DNA from 2 places in the Paenibacillus sp. FSL R7-0313 genome. Region 1 is predicted to be linked to the other one. Evidence: riboswitches for the same ligand, from Rfam matches in the RefSeq annotation. Region 1 holds a riboswitch; the other holds the start of a gene.

Evidence for each region. Region 1 has a riboswitch for thiamine pyrophosphate ahead of thiC (phosphomethylpyrimidine synthase ThiC). Riboswitches for the same ligand answer to the same signal wherever they lie in the genome.
Region 2: linked by a shared signal. The riboswitch ahead of NSQ38_RS00435 (ECF transporter S component) and the one ahead of thiC (phosphomethylpyrimidine synthase ThiC) in region 1 are both predicted to bind thiamine pyrophosphate.

What each region holds. Positions count from the first base shown of each region.
Region 1 is NZ_CP150219.1:381,519-389,191, forward strand. Features, by position in the region: gene NSQ38_RS01500 (zinc ribbon domain-containing protein) at 5-823, shown strand; gene NSQ38_RS01505 (hypothetical protein) at 1,292-1,459, shown strand; gene NSQ38_RS01510 (hypothetical protein) at 1,646-2,332, shown strand; gene thiC (phosphomethylpyrimidine synthase ThiC) at 2,867-4,651, opposite strand; TPP riboswitch at 5,070-5,183, opposite strand; gene NSQ38_RS01520 (IclR family transcriptional regulator) at 5,333-6,076, opposite strand; gene NSQ38_RS01525 (alpha/beta fold hydrolase) at 6,436-7,461, shown strand; gene NSQ38_RS01530 (Fe-Mn family superoxide dismutase) at 7,612-7,673, shown strand, end outside.
Region 2 is NZ_CP150219.1:119,557-127,229, reverse strand. Features, by position in the region: gene NSQ38_RS00450 (S-layer homology domain-containing protein) at 1-2,279, shown strand, start outside; gene NSQ38_RS00445 (pectate lyase) at 2,620-3,288, shown strand; gene NSQ38_RS00440 (copper amine oxidase N-terminal domain-containing protein) at 3,478-4,431, opposite strand; TPP riboswitch at 4,592-4,702, shown strand; gene NSQ38_RS00435 (ECF transporter S component) at 4,933-5,526, shown strand; gene NSQ38_RS00430 (ABC transporter ATP-binding protein) at 5,527-7,098, shown strand; gene NSQ38_RS00425 (energy-coupling factor transporter transmembrane component T) at 7,073-7,673, shown strand, end outside.

The DNA of each region.
Region 1 (7,673 bases):
AATCATGAACGTCACTGTATGTCAAAGCTGCGGTATGCCGCTCACCACCCCTGCCCAATTCGGAACGGAAGCAGATGGAAGCACAACCCGTGAGTACTGTATTTATTGTTACAAAGAGGGCAAGTTTGAGCAGCCCGGTATGTCACTTGAAGGCATGACGGAGATGTGCACTGCCATTCTGAAGGACGAAGGCATGGATGAGGAATCCGCTCGTTCGATGCTGCGTAACCAGCTTCCTTTTTTGAAGCGTTGGCGCACGAATACAACGGATCAACATGCAGAATCACTCGCTGAAAACCCTACTGCTTCTGCTAATCTTGGTCAGGTAACAACAGATCATTCGTTCTCTGCCCAGCCCGTTCGTTATGTCACTCTTCCTGGCAAACGCATTGCCGGCGTATCCGCCCGCACAACCAACGCCATTGAGATCAGTGGCAAAGGCTGTATTCAGGGACTCTGGAACAATTATTTTGTCTCAGAGCACCTCCCTGCACCTGAAGTTGTTCGCTATGGTTGTTACACGGATTACACCGATGGGATAACCGGAGAATACACCATACTGGTAGGGCATGAGGTCAGTCCGAACGAATCATTGCCTGAAGGATTGGATGACACTTCACTCCCTCTTGCAACTTACGCCGTATTCACTTCCAGAAAAGGACCGATGGCAGAGGTTGTTGGCGAAGCCTGGGGAGCCATATGGGCATGGGACAAACAAAGCGATCGTACGTTCACCGGGGATTTTGAATTATATGATGAACGCAGCCTGAATCCCGAGAGTGTACAAGTGGATATATACATCGCTGTTCGCCAAAGTAGATAAAGCCCAACACGATACCACCTCACACAGGATCAAAGTTTCCCTGGCATCCTTCTGTATATCATGCAAGCTGCCGAGTTCGCTCGGCAGTTTTTTTGTTATATACGGAACTACATCACCCCCTAAACAACCCGACCATGGTACCAAGTTAGTTAGCATGCTTTGCATCATTTAACCAGACAATATGCCTCATAAGCGGGTACCATTGACTTCCTTAAAATTGGGACTATTCACATAACAACCGATTCGATCCTCCCATATCAAACCTTTCATATCAGGTCCTTTACTCCTGAATTTCCCTAAAAACGTTTACATCTCCTTAAAACCGGGTAAAATCACTACAATCCAATTGGAATTACATTCTAAAGTCATCTATTTCGTCTAACAAGTCACATGTACCTATATGCGCACCTGGCATGGTAACCAGTCGAAATACATAATTCAAAAAAACGCATCAAAGGAGGAACCAAGATGATCCGCATGCCTATTCAGCAAATGATCCCGTACCATCACCAATATCCGCGCAACACGGCGACCACTGCTCCTAAAAAGGAGAATGAGAACACTCAAGGTCTATCCTTTCATGAAATTCTACAGCAAAAAATGGCGAAGAAAAATGCTTCTCCTTCCCTTAGATAAAAATGGACACCGGACCCTATTCGAGTCAGGTTATCGACCGTCTTTCCGCAGCTTGGCGGAAGGGCGGTTATTGGCGTTGAGCCATAAACGACTGTACAGTTCTAAGGCATGTTTCTATAATGGTTTAAATATCTACAATCATTTCCATGACATGACATATACGAACTGTAAAAGGGGACTTAGCACATGATCACCATTGGTTGTTTTCACGCTCATTATTCCAACATCGCCTTAATTGAAGAGACGCTTGCTCCTTATGAAGTTGAATTGGTCCATTACGTCGATCCAGGTCTGGACCGTCTTAAACATGACGCTGACTTTTCCGAGGTCGTTATTCACGAGAAGGTAGCCCAGACGCTCCAATGGATCGCTGAGTGTCATGCCGATGCCATTCTGGTCACGTGTACCCTGTTTGCGACAGTACTGGAGCAGGAAGCCACACAGGTCCCTGTGCCCGTGATCGGCATAGATGATCCGTTATTGCAGGAGATGCGGCGAGTAGCAGGAGATTACATAATAGCATTCACCAACCCGGCAACCGTTGAAGGAACGATGGCACGGTTGAATCAGGCATTACAGCAAGAGGATGAGAATGGGCAACTACACGTTGCCAAGACATATCAGACGGAAGCGGTATGCATCCCTGGGACATTTGAGTTGATTATGCGTGGAGATCAGCAAGGGTATCTCGAAGCGGTACGAGAAGGCTTACAGCAGATTGCTGAGCAGTATCCGGGTAAAACGGTAGTGGCAGCCCAACTGTCTATGGCTCCCGCTGCTGCACAGGTTACAACGAATGGTGGTATTCAGATCCATAGTCCGCTGGCATTGCTTGCCGCGTATTTGGAGAAGAATTTGGGCCTGGCTCGATAGTAGTAGCGGGTTTGGAGTGAAATATTACAATCGCTAAAATCATGTGAAAACTACTATATTGCTTCCTTTTGCAAAATAAAAATGCTCTCGAACAAGAGCATTTCAAATGGTATAATCACTTTGTACAGCCAATTTGTGGTGGGAAATAGGCTTGCCTCCAGTGGGAGGTGATCCTATGAACTTCTCTTTTAACGACGTAATCGTGTTCGCGATGTTAATTATTGCGCTCCTGACATACATCGATCGTAAAAAGAAGTGACCCGCCACAGGTTGACGGCCTGACGGGTCACTTCATCTGAACTTGCTGCACTCGGAGGAATACCCACCGCAAATGCTGTGCAGGAGTAGCCATTGGCCTGGCTACTCTTATTGGTGTTTACTTACATTCATTTTATTAAACATCTGCTAGACAATCAACCATAATGCTGATAAAAAGTATCAGGAAGCTGATCAGTAAGATGAAGCAGACGACATAATAGCAGTATTCTCACCTACAAACGATGTCAGACTGCCCAGCTTGCGCTGTACCCGCTCCTAGGAACGTGTCCGATATTCCTCGGCCTTTTCCTGCATGCCCGCTGCTACAGCCTCATTCTCGGACAATCCTTTGTCCGCCGCAAAGGTACGAATGTCCTGCGTAATGCGCATGCTACAGAACTTCGGACCGCACATGGAGCAAAAATGAGCTTCCTTAGCCCCTTCTGCTGGCAGCGTCTCATCATGGTAGGACAGCGCACGTTCAGGGTCTAGCGACAGGTTGAACTGGTCCCTCCAGCGGAACTCGAAGCGTGCCTTGGACAATGCATCATCGCGGCGTTGAGCACGCGGATGGCCTTTCGCTAGATCGGCGGCATGAGCTGCGATCTTGTAGGCGATAACCCCTTCCCGCACATCATCCTTGTTGGGCAGGCCCAAATGTTCTTTTGGCGTAACATAACAGAGCATGGACGTGCCGAACCAGCCAATCATGGCCGCACCAATGGCGGAGGTGATGTGATCGTAACCCGGGGCAATGTCGGTCGTCAGCGGCCCCAGCGTATAGAACGGTGCCTCTTGGCATATCTCCATCTGCAAGTCCACATTCTCTTTGATCTTGTGCATCGGCACATGCCCCGGGCCTTCGATCATCACCTGCACATCATGCTTCCATGCGATCTGCGTCAGTTCACCGAGCGTAGCCAGTTCCGCCATCTGTGCTTCATCATTCGCATCGTAGATACTGCCTGGACGAAGTCCATCTCCCAGCGAAAACGCCACATCATACCTTTTCATAATCTCGCAGATTTCTTCAAAATGGGTGTACAAAAAATTCTCCTGATGATGCGCCAGACACCATGCTGCCATAATGGACCCGCCGCGGGACACAATGCCTGTCATCCGCTTGGCCGTCATCGGGATATAACGCAGCAGTACACCTGCATGAATCGTAAAGTAGTCCACGCCCTGCTCTGCCTGCTCTATGAGTGTGTCACGGTACAACTCCCAGGTCAGCGCTTCCGCTTCGCCATTCACCTTCTCCAGCGCCTGATACAGCGGCACCGTACCAATCGGCACAGGTGAATTACGGATGATCCATTCCCGGGTGGTATGAATGTTTTTGCCTGTGGACAGATCCATCACCGTATCCGATCCCCATCGTACCGCCCAGGTCATCTTCTCGACCTCTTCCTCAATGGAGGAAGATACGGCAGAGTTACCTATGTTGGCATTGATCTTCACGTGAAAATGACGACCGATCAACATCGGCTCACTCTCCGGGTGATTGATGTTGGATGGCAGAATGGCCCGTCCACTCGCCAGCTCCTGCCTCACAAATTCCGGTTCCACGCCTTCACGAATGGCGGCAAACTCCATCTCTGCCGTAATGACTCCTTGCCTCGCGTAGTGCATCTGGGTCACACAGCGTCCTGGCTGTGCCCGCAGCGGTCTGCCACGTAATCCAGGGTACTCTTCGGCTCCCGCTCTCTTCCCTCCGTGCTTCAGTCCGTTATCCTCCGGTTTAACCGTACGGCCCTGATAAGCTTCAACATCGCCGCGCTCTGTGATCCATCGGGTGCGCAGGGCTGGCAGACCTGCACGGATATCCGCATGAAATGCGGGATCGGTCATCGGGCCGCTCGTATCGTAGACACGCAGCGGTTCGTTATGCTCCACCCCTTGGGGAGTATTCGTGTCATGAAGGGCTATCTCACGCTCCGGTACAGCAATGTCCGGCCGTGAGCCCTGAATGTAGACTTTGCGGCTGCCCGGAAAAGGCTGAACCCGTCCGGCCGCTCCTGTTTCTTTTCCCACCTGCTGACCGTTATGTTCCTGTTCCATCGCTTGTTGTCCCGTTTGGTTTCCTGTACTCATGTTCGCTTGTCTCCTCCTCAGTGTTCGTTCACTTGGTTTCATTGGTATCGTCATCAGCTCACTTACGCACCTGTCCCAAATCATCCAGAGCACAGAGAAGAAAGAGCGATCCTACACCAGACCAGAGGAGACATTATTTATGTACAGTTCACAACAGACGGAGGCTGCCACAGATCATCGATCTATAAGACTTCCCTCCTCATCCAAGCCCACTTCCGCAGGTTATCGAAAAAGAAGCCCATAAAATCCGCGCTATATCGCCCGTTCCCTGTATATAAAAAAGCCGGTCCCCGAAGGAACCGACTTTTATGTCCATCACCAATAATGCACCTTCAATCAGCTCCTTAACGGAGACTACAAGGGTCACATCATGAGGTGGTTGAGGTCATATCGCCGATTACTTCCCTACGCTGGTATGATCCAGATCAGGTGCAAAGGGTCCGGAATCTCATGCGATTCCGTCTCAGTCCGGACAATTCGGACTCCCCCAGTAACGTTAGTAAGTTGCGGCTTACATAAGCCGCCGTTCATATTCAATGAAGCTGGCTCCGTTGGGCCGTCCATTACAGAGTAGCGCAACCGGAACATAAAAACAACCTTTATATTCCAGAACACTAACTCAATTGGAGAAAAAACCTCACCTCAACATCAGGATAACATGAGCCCCATCTGCGTAGCAGCATCCTTCAACACAGGTGCGTATTCATGCAATGTCTCCTGCGAGAGTCGGCTGACAGGCCCTGAGACCGAGAGCGCAGCTGCAATATTGCCTCTGCGATCCATAATCGGTACAGATACCGCGGCAGCTCCCGGCTCACGTTCCTCATAACTCGTCGCATATCCGTTATCCCGGATATCTCCCATTTGCGCTAAATACACCGCGGGATCAATAAACACCGGCCATTCCGGGCCGTTCATCAGTTCTTCACGATCCTCGTCCGTGGCAAACGCCATCAAAACTTTGCTGGAAGCGCCCACAGACAGCGGGAGTCTAACACCAACGGGGGCGACTCGGCGAATCGCCTGATCACTTTGCACAGCCTGAATCCGTATCCGTTCACTCCCATCACGCAGGTACAGACTCACGGTCTCTCCCAATCGATCTCTCAGTCGCTCCATCGCAGGCAGCAGCAGAATAGCGGGATCATCACTGCGGGACATATGAGCTGACAGCTCCCAGATTCGGATGCCAAGTCGGTACTTCTCTGTTGCTGCATCACGGATCACGAACCCTCGATCCTCCAGCGTAGCCATCAAACGGTGCACTGTACTTTTGTGCAAGCCGATCTGGCTGGCAATTTCGGTGAGTCCCAGATCACTGCGTGTGGTAAAACATAATAATATATCCAGCGCCCGTTCCACAGCCCGGACGGTTAACTTGCGATCTTCCATGGCATAATGCCCTCCTCATGTTTCATCACATGAAACTTGGTTACATAAATTATATGAGAAACGGTCTCATCTGTAAACCAAAAAGAGCCAAAATCAAAATAGGCTAACCTGTAAATTTTTCCTTTTTATAAGACTTAATCCCCTGTAATTTACACACTAAGGTAATGTTACCCATATATCTTAAGAACTATATAACAATTGCGTAACAAATGCCCTCAATCAATTGACTTTGACTATACTGGAACATACGATAAAGATATATTACATTAAGATATCGCTCTGAAGCAGGCTCTGAAATAAACGCAATTCTCTTTTCATGTCGTTGTTATCTTCAACTGAACTTCAAAGGAGGGGCATTCATGTATCCAACATCCCAGAGCGAAGCCCCGCTGCATACAAAAGTGTCCGATCTGCCCTCTTCCCTATCACCGAGGCTGATTCGGTTCAAACATATTATCGTAGCGTTGCTGCTCTCCGTTGTATTTTTTCTACTGTTTTGTTTTATCGCACTGCATGGTTATATCGCATGGGTATTATCCAATCCTACTGTAGCACCGGTCTTCTCCAATCCAATGCAGGCCAAGAACATGAAGTATGAAGACATCACGTTCCCGGCAGCAGATGGCAGCCGGACGATGCAGGGATGGTATATACCTGCTGACAATGCTGCAAGCAAAACGATTATTTTCAGTCACGGCTATGGTGCCAATCGTGAAGAAACATGGGTACCCATGTATGACCTGGCACACTATGCCCATCAACTTGGGTTCAACGTGGTCATGTTCGATTATGGCTTCGCCTCACAGGTGAACAAAGCTGTAGCCACAGGTGGCAAAGCTGAGTCACAGCAATTGCTCGGTGCGATCCAGTTCGCCAAGCAACGTGGTGCGCAGGAACTGGTTGTCTGGGGCTTCTCGATGGGTGCCGGTACAGCGCTTCAGACTGGGCTGATTACACAGGAAGTGGATGCAATGATTCTGGACAGTACGTTCCTGCTTGAGCCGGATACGCTGTACCACAACATTCATAACCAGATCGATCTCCCGCGTCAGCCCACACTCGAGATCATGAATCTGTTGTTCCCTGTTCTGAATGGTACCGGATTGCAACAGATCCCGTATCAGGAAGTGAAAAAGGAAGATTATCCGTTCCCGATTTTCTTCATCCATGGTACAGAGGACGAGAAGGCGCCTTATCCAATTGCGGAGCAGCTCGCCGCCAACCAGACTAATCCGTATTCGGATGTATGGATTGTACAGGACGCGCATCATGAACTTATTTTCCGGGAGCATCCGAAAGAATATCTGCGCCGTGTCTCAACTTTCCTGAGTCATGTAACGAAGACAAGCAGTGACGATGTGCAAAACACGAATAGTGGAGAATAACCAAATTTCAATCATCGAATTTTTTCCAGAGCCCTCAGGGGCTCTTTTTTTTTGCAATCATAGGACAACAAGCTCGCGGAATATACTCTTGGGACGCATGAACAGATGGTCTGCATGTAATGAATTTCATCTGAAGGAGGTTCAACATAGATGAACTGGTATGGATATGGTCACCTACTGCCTCTGCGGACATTGGAGGAAATCCGTTTCTG
Region 2 (7,673 bases), 260 kb from region 1:
AATCTGGTTTTATCAAAGGATTAGTTCAAAAAGATGGAACAGTAAAATTTAATCCATCAGGCGTAGCAGATCGACAGGCGCTAGCGAGACTTGCATATGAGTTTGTGACAAATAAGTCTACATATGATAGTTACATGGCTCCTGCCAAGACAGAGATTGATACTGAAGATTCAAATGAAGCAAAACCTGAAACAGCAAAACCTTCTGAAGGTAACAGTAAGGGAAATAGCGGTAGCAGCTCCGGAGATAAAGGGAACGGAAGTAACAATGGTGGAAATAGTGGAGGAGGGGAACAACCCCCTAGTAATAATCTCTCTGCTCCAGGTACATATACTCTTGGTAATGTAACTGGAAATATAACTATTAGTTCTCAAGGTGTCGTTCTAAAAAATACCAAAATAAATGGTAGGCTGAAGATACTTGAGTCCGTAGGAAACGGTGACGTGACTCTTGATAATGTTAGTGTCACGGGAACAACTGAGATTCAAGGCGGAGGACCAAATAGTATTCATGCAGTGGACTCGGTTCTTGCAACAGTGATTGTTGACAAAGCGGACGGCAGTGTTCGTTTGGTCCTTGAAGGTGGAAGTAATGTTCAGCAGATTGAAATTAGATCTGGTGCAATCGTACAGAATGTCTCCACGGGTGATGTCGGACCGATTGAAATAGCAGAGTCGATTCCCCATAATTCTTCGGTAGTGCTCAGTGGAAGCTTCGACTCTGTAATGGTTCATGCAGAACAAGTTTCAGTGGAGTTCGGAGATAATTCCACCATTGAAAATCTTGAGGTGTTCCAAGAAGCATTGAACACAGTGTTTAAAATTAACCATGGTGCTGTAGTGAATCGGGCTATATTAAATGCAATCGTACAATTTTCTGGAGCGGGAACATTATCTTCAGCTCTGGTCAATGTAGAAGGTATTGATTTTAGTCAACTTAATCACCCCCCAGCTATTGAGGTAGATCCTACAGTGACTAGTATAGTTTATTCACCTCAAGAAACAGAGTTTTCAGCAATTGATTCGACCCGTCAGATCGTATTCACGGGTATCGCTACCTCAGCGATCAAAGATATCACTTCCATTGCAGAATGGAATGTCGAGGATAGCACCATTGCCATTGTTGACTCAGGCAAGATTCAAGCTAAAGGCAATGGTACGACAGTGGTAAAAGCTAAATATGGAGATTTCGAAATCAATGTTCCGGTAACCGTTGCAGTCTATAACGAAGGAACAGTCTATCCGACACTCAAAGGGATTCAAGTTACAAATGGAAGTGTAAAGTTGAATTTTTCTGAGGGTTTGGAACCTTCCGAACTGGCTGCAAATGATTTCGTAGTTCGTGCCTATTTTGATGGGGCGGAACAACAATTGAATAACTTGCAGTACCGCAATGGCGAATTTACTTTTGATGCTATTGATAACTATGGTGCCACATTGTACATCACTGTGGAGTCAGATGTTAATAAAACACATTTTGCAGGAAGTCAAAGTGGTGCAATCAAACTTACTGGATTCGGTGGTCACATCAAGGATGTAGCTGGAACACCGGTTGCCAATTTAAGTATTTCTTTTAGAAGAGGCCTGGACAACAAAACAGGTGAAATTGTTGGTACTGTCAAAACGAATACTCAAGGAAACTACTATATCAATCTTCCCCCAGGCATCTACACAGGTGAACTTGGAGGTGGAGATACAAAATATATTACAACTTATCTCATTGGTGTCTCGGCAGTAAATGTGGAGAATAAACGTGAGAATCAAACTGCTATTGAAATACCTACACAAGATGAAACACGCTTCGTGTTAACTTGGGGTAAAGATCCAGTGGATCTGGATTCACACCTCGTAGGTCCAGCAGGTGATGAAGGAATGTTCCATACGTACTACTCTGATAAACAATATTATAATAATGGTGAACTTATGGTTGATTTGGATTTGGATGATGTAACGTCTTACGGACCTGAAACAACAACCATTCGTCATTTACTTCCTGGAACGTATACATTCTATGTTCATCATTTTTCTGGATCAAGCACAATCAAGAAATCTGGTGCCAAAATTGACGTGTTCCGTGGTGCTGTAGCCACTCCAAGTGCAACGTATACTGTCGCAGATGCCAGTGGTAATGAAAGATACTGGGTTGTTCTCAGAATGATCGTTTCTGAAGAAGGTGTGGTTACTTATGAAACAGTAAATCAATTTACTAATGTTGATCCACTCACTTCACTTCAACCATCGGATGAAATTAACGAAGATGAATTGGAAACTCTAGAATAAAGAGAGTACTTAGATTAGTTTTAAATGTATCATGTAGAAACCCTGTCTATAAAAAGACTAAGGGTTTCTTTTTTTTGTCGGAAACTTTTGGTTGCTTAAATAGAGCATATCCGAAGTTGATATCGGTACATAACAAGTAGACATGATACCTCAAAGCATGCTGAAACATCAGGCTCAATGCTGGAAAATACAAACGTGATCTAATGATTATTCTAGTTACCTTCCTTATTTGGTAGGATTAGGTTGTGGGTCGGACAGAGGTGCACCTCTGACGAACTTCCAGGACAAGCTTAGGCTTGTACACTACCAAATAACGAGAGAATAAGGGAGGAATAAAATTATGAAAAAAATATTGACGTTGTTGTTGTCCGCTGGTTTGGTTGCTTCCATATTTGGTGCAGTTCCGGTTGCTGCTGCACCTACAGTTGTTAATTCAACGATTGTTGTTCCAAAGGGCACGACCTATGACGGTCAAGGCAAAACATTTGTAGCCAATCCTTCCACATTGGGTGACGGTTCTCAAGCAGAGGGCCAGAAGCCAGTCTTCCGGCTGGAGGCAGGGGCCACGCTCAAAAATGTAAATATCGGATCACCTGCTGCCGATGGTGTTCACTGTTATGGTAACTGTAATATTTCGAATGTAGTCTGGGAGGACGTAGGCGAGGATGCTCTGACATTGAAGTCGGCTGGAACGGTTAATATTACCGGTGGGGCAGCGTACAAGGCTTATGATAAAGTATTCCAGATGAATGCAGCTGGAACAATTAACATCAAAAATTTCCGTGCAGATGATATTGGCAAACTGGTTCGACAAAATGGTGGAACTTCCTTCGCAGTTAATATGACGCTGGATAACTCCAACATTTCCAATGTGAAAGATTCGATTATGCGTACAGACAGCAGTGTATCTCAAGGGAAAATTACGAATACCCGCTATTCCAAAGTGCCAACCCTGTTTAAGGGATTTGCTTCAGGTAAGACCAGTCAATCCGGCAATACGCAATATTAAACAGGAGATTGAATCGCTGGAGTTGGTACAAGTTTAAGCTCCACGTGTGATTTGAAGTTAAAATATAACGCCAAAAAGAGCGTCCCAAGGTCATTGCCACACTGACTTTGAGGGACGCTTTTTGTAATGCGATGTCATAGTATAGTTCTTATCGTTCTGCTGAGCCATGTATTATAGCGGAGGCTCAAATTATTTTTCTCCCGGAACTTCAACGATGACTTTGCCTTTCTCGGGGGCAACAGAACCGGTATCAATAGAGCCCAATTTGTTCATGATCTCGTAAGAGGTTTCTTCAAGCATGCGAGAGTACTTGAATGATACGAGTGTTTGACCTGCTACGGAAGGACGAGTCCCTGCTTCAGCAACGGCTTTGGTTTTAATAAAGAACAGGTCACCGATGGTTCCAGCACTTTTGCTGATGTTGGCCTGCCATTGTAGTAGGGCACTTCCATTTTTGAGGATATAATAACTGATCAGATCGTTATCCTCAACAACGAAGAAACGATCTTTTTTGCCTTGTTCAAAAATGTATTCAATAGATGAATCCACTGGACCCAAAGGGTTGCGAATGTCCAGACGTGCTTGTCCCAGTTCAGAAAAGCGGGGCAGATGCAGTGCGGCTTCACGCGCCACAGTCAGATCGGAACTGTTATATTCTTTTACAATCGTAGCATCGGTAGTGTAAATGTAGGCTTCCTTGGCCTTCTGGTTCCACTGCACCTTGGCACCAAAAGCTTCACCGATGGCACGGAGCGGAAGCATCGCTTTACCATTCACCAGAATCGGCGCTGAGGATAATGTCGCATTCTGACCGTTTTTCTTCATTGTTTTGCTGTTAGGTGTAAGGACATACTTATCGCTGCCTGTATTAATGCTGATCTCTTTTGTTTTGTTATTGTAACCAAACGTATAGTTGCCGAGGAATTGAAGCTCCGTCAATGCCACGTACGTAATACCCTGCCGTATGACAACATCATATTGAGCTTGAACATTGTTAATATAAGCTGTCGGTTTAGGTTTGGTTGCTGCGGCTTCCGCCACAGTGGATGAGAGTAAGGCAGGTGCCGTGCCTGCGGTGAGTATCGAAGCGGCAAGGACCATTTTCCATGTTTTAAGCTGCCAAACAGAGTTGTAATCTTTCATCACTATCAATCTCCCTTCTAATGTTTAAGACGGACTACATAACCTAAATGTTTCATATTATGGAAAGTGAACCATCCGATGTCCTGTTCCCTGTTACCCCAAATAAAGCTTTTTCTAGGGATTGCCACAAATACCCATCTGATGTACATTAGAAGCAATGAAATAAGTGAACCGGGAGCTCAATGAAGTTGGGCTGAGAGAGTGGCCTTGTGCCGCTGACCGTACATCTGATCTGGGTAATGCCAGCGTAGAGAACATAGATTTGCGATATGTAAGGGTGAATTGTGGGGAATGAACGTGGATGAACATCTGACTCTTTGAACTGTGGTGATGTAGCTGCCAGGGCGGAGGGGTGCTGGTTGATATTCCGTATTTTCGACATCCATCCATTACATCATTGTGAGGATTGTACACTGTACGTAAGGCCTGCCCGGAACCGGGGAGGCTTTTTTCGTTTATTTTGATAACCCTCACAGGGAACAGAGGAAGGACGTAGAGAACATGGCAACAACAGCAGGCAACAAGCGATTGAAACTAACGGATATTCTGGTAACCATCGTGATCGCAGTGGTATTTGGGGTGATTTACAAGATATGGGGACCTACATATGACTTGATGAAACCATTTGGCGTTCATGCGGAGCAGATGATCTACGGCATGTGGTTTATGGCGGGCACGTTTGCTTTTGTTATCATTCGTAAACCAGGCGTGGCTATTCTTGCCGAAGTTGCGGCTTCAACGGTAAGTGCCTTTCTGGGCAGTGAATGGGGCATGTCCACACTTGTGTATGGTTTGTTGCAAGGGTTGGGAGCCGAGATATTCTTCGCCGCATTTTTGTATCGAAAAACCAATCTGTTTGTCACTTGTCTTGCAGCCATAGGAGCTGCAGCGGCTTCGCTTTTGCTGGATTATCAATACGGGTATATTGATTCACTCTCGGCTTGGAATTATACGTTATTTATCGGATTCCGCTTCATCGGAAGCATCTTGATTGCCGGAGTGTTTGCTTATTATCTCGCCAAAGCATTGGAACTGACCGGTGTAACACGCTCCCTCAGACCGGTATCCAAACAGGATTATGAGGCGTTGGATTAGATGAGCGGAGAGGGGAATTCGCAAGCGGTAAGTGTGACAAATCTAAGATGCAAGTTCCCGGGAGAGAAAGCCTTGGTATTTCAAGGCTTGTCTCTTTCTGTGCGTCAAGGAGAGAAAGTGCTGTTGCTTGGCCCGAGTGGCTCCGGTAAATCGACGTTATTGCAAATTCTGAGCGGTCTGATACCACGTTCGGTTGAGATTCCAATGAAATGTGATGATATTCAGGTTCCCGCCAAAGCAGGAGTGGTCTTTCAAGATCCGGATACCCAGTTCTGTATGTCCTTTACGGATGAAGAGATCGCATTTGTGCTGGAAAACCGAAATATTTCGCGTGAAGAGATGGCGGGTATGATTGAATATTATCTGGATCAGGTGGGGTTATCCTTTGAAAAGAATCGTGTATTAATCCAGTCCATGTCTCAGGGGATGAAGCAGCGTCTTGCGATTGCTTCGATGCTTGCCATGGACCCGGAGGTATTGTTTTTGGATGAACCCACTGCACTGCTGGATGATGAGGGTACTTCTCAGGTGTGGGATACCGTTAAACGGATCGCTAGTGATAAAACGATCATCATCGTTGAACACAAAATAAACAAGATTGTGGATATGGTCGACCGCATCATTGTGTTGTCACCTGAAGGAAAGATTGTGGCGGATGGGCCAGCGCAGCAGGTATTCACGGATGAACGAGGCAAGCTGAAGGCTTATGGAATCTGGTATCCAGGCATATGGGAGGAGCAAGAGCTGGCAGCTAAGGAAGAAGAGGGAAGTGCTTTTGGAGAGCTTCAAGTGTGTGTGGATCACGGCATCTCAAACTTGGAAGCACAGCAATCGTCTGGCTTATCCGTTACACCGGGTATATCCCCCATATCTCACGTCTCATCCTTATCACCTGGATCACCCACCTATCAGCCTGCACTGGACTTGAAGCAGTTCACCGGATGGCGTGGGAAAACACCCTTCATTCAGGTCGAGCAGGCCAAAGTATGGTATGGAGACTGGATTGGTATTGTCGGAGCTAATGGAGCTGGAAAGAGTTCATTGTTGTTATCTCTGATGAATATCCTGAAAACAACAGGTCATTATGAGGTTGTAGGCCAGCCTTCTGGCAAAACGGAGCAGCTTGCAGATCAAATCGCGTTTGTATTTCAGAACCCGGAGTTTCAATTTGTGACCAACACCGTCGCGGAAGAAGTGGAATTCTCATTGCTGGGGGGCAGGCTTACAACGGAAGAAAGACTTGTCAGGACTGATCATATGTTGAATCAATTTGGATTAATCGACCTGTCCGAGCGTCATCCCTACCAATTATCGATGGGGCAGAAACGACGCTTGAGCGTTGCCTCTGCACTGGTGAGAGAGCAGCGAATACTGCTGTTGGATGAACCTACTTTTGGACAGGATGCCCGCAATACGTTTGCCATGTTAGCACAACTGGAGCAATTGCGGAGAGAGGGAACAGCTATTGTTATGGTTACCCATGATCGTGAAATTGTAAAAAGATATTGCACCCGAATCTGGACGGTAGATGAGGGGAGGTTAACTGATGCAATTGTCGTTTCCTCACCGTGAAACCTGGCTTCATAACGTCAATCCGGGATTAAAGATGATCATTCTGACGATGATGTTTGTCATCGTTATCCTTATTCACAATCTGAATGTAATGGCCAATGTTGCTGTGGCGATGATGTTATTACTGTGCTGGACAGGTCACCCATGGTATAGATTGATCCTGTACGCGTCCCCATTCATTCTGGTGTTTATCTCCACATCTACAGGTATGATGATGTTTGGTAAGGGAGAGACCACATGGTATAAATGGGGACTGATTCACATAACCGAAGAGAGCTTTTATCGCGGTCTACACTTGGGTTTTCGCTCGCTGAGCATGGCGGCGGCTGGGTTACTCTTTGGTCTTACGACCAAGCCAGTACGGCTGTTTTATTCCCTGATGCAGCAGTGGAAGCTACCTGCAAAATATGCTTATAGTTTTCTGGCCGCGATGCGCATGATCCCAATTCTGCTGGATGAATTCCAGACGCTCCGTTACGCTATTCGCATTCGGGGGACACGGCAACGTGGTTCTCGCTGGAACGTGTATGGTACGCTGAAGCGTTACGCTATTCCGCTGCTGGCACAGAGCATTC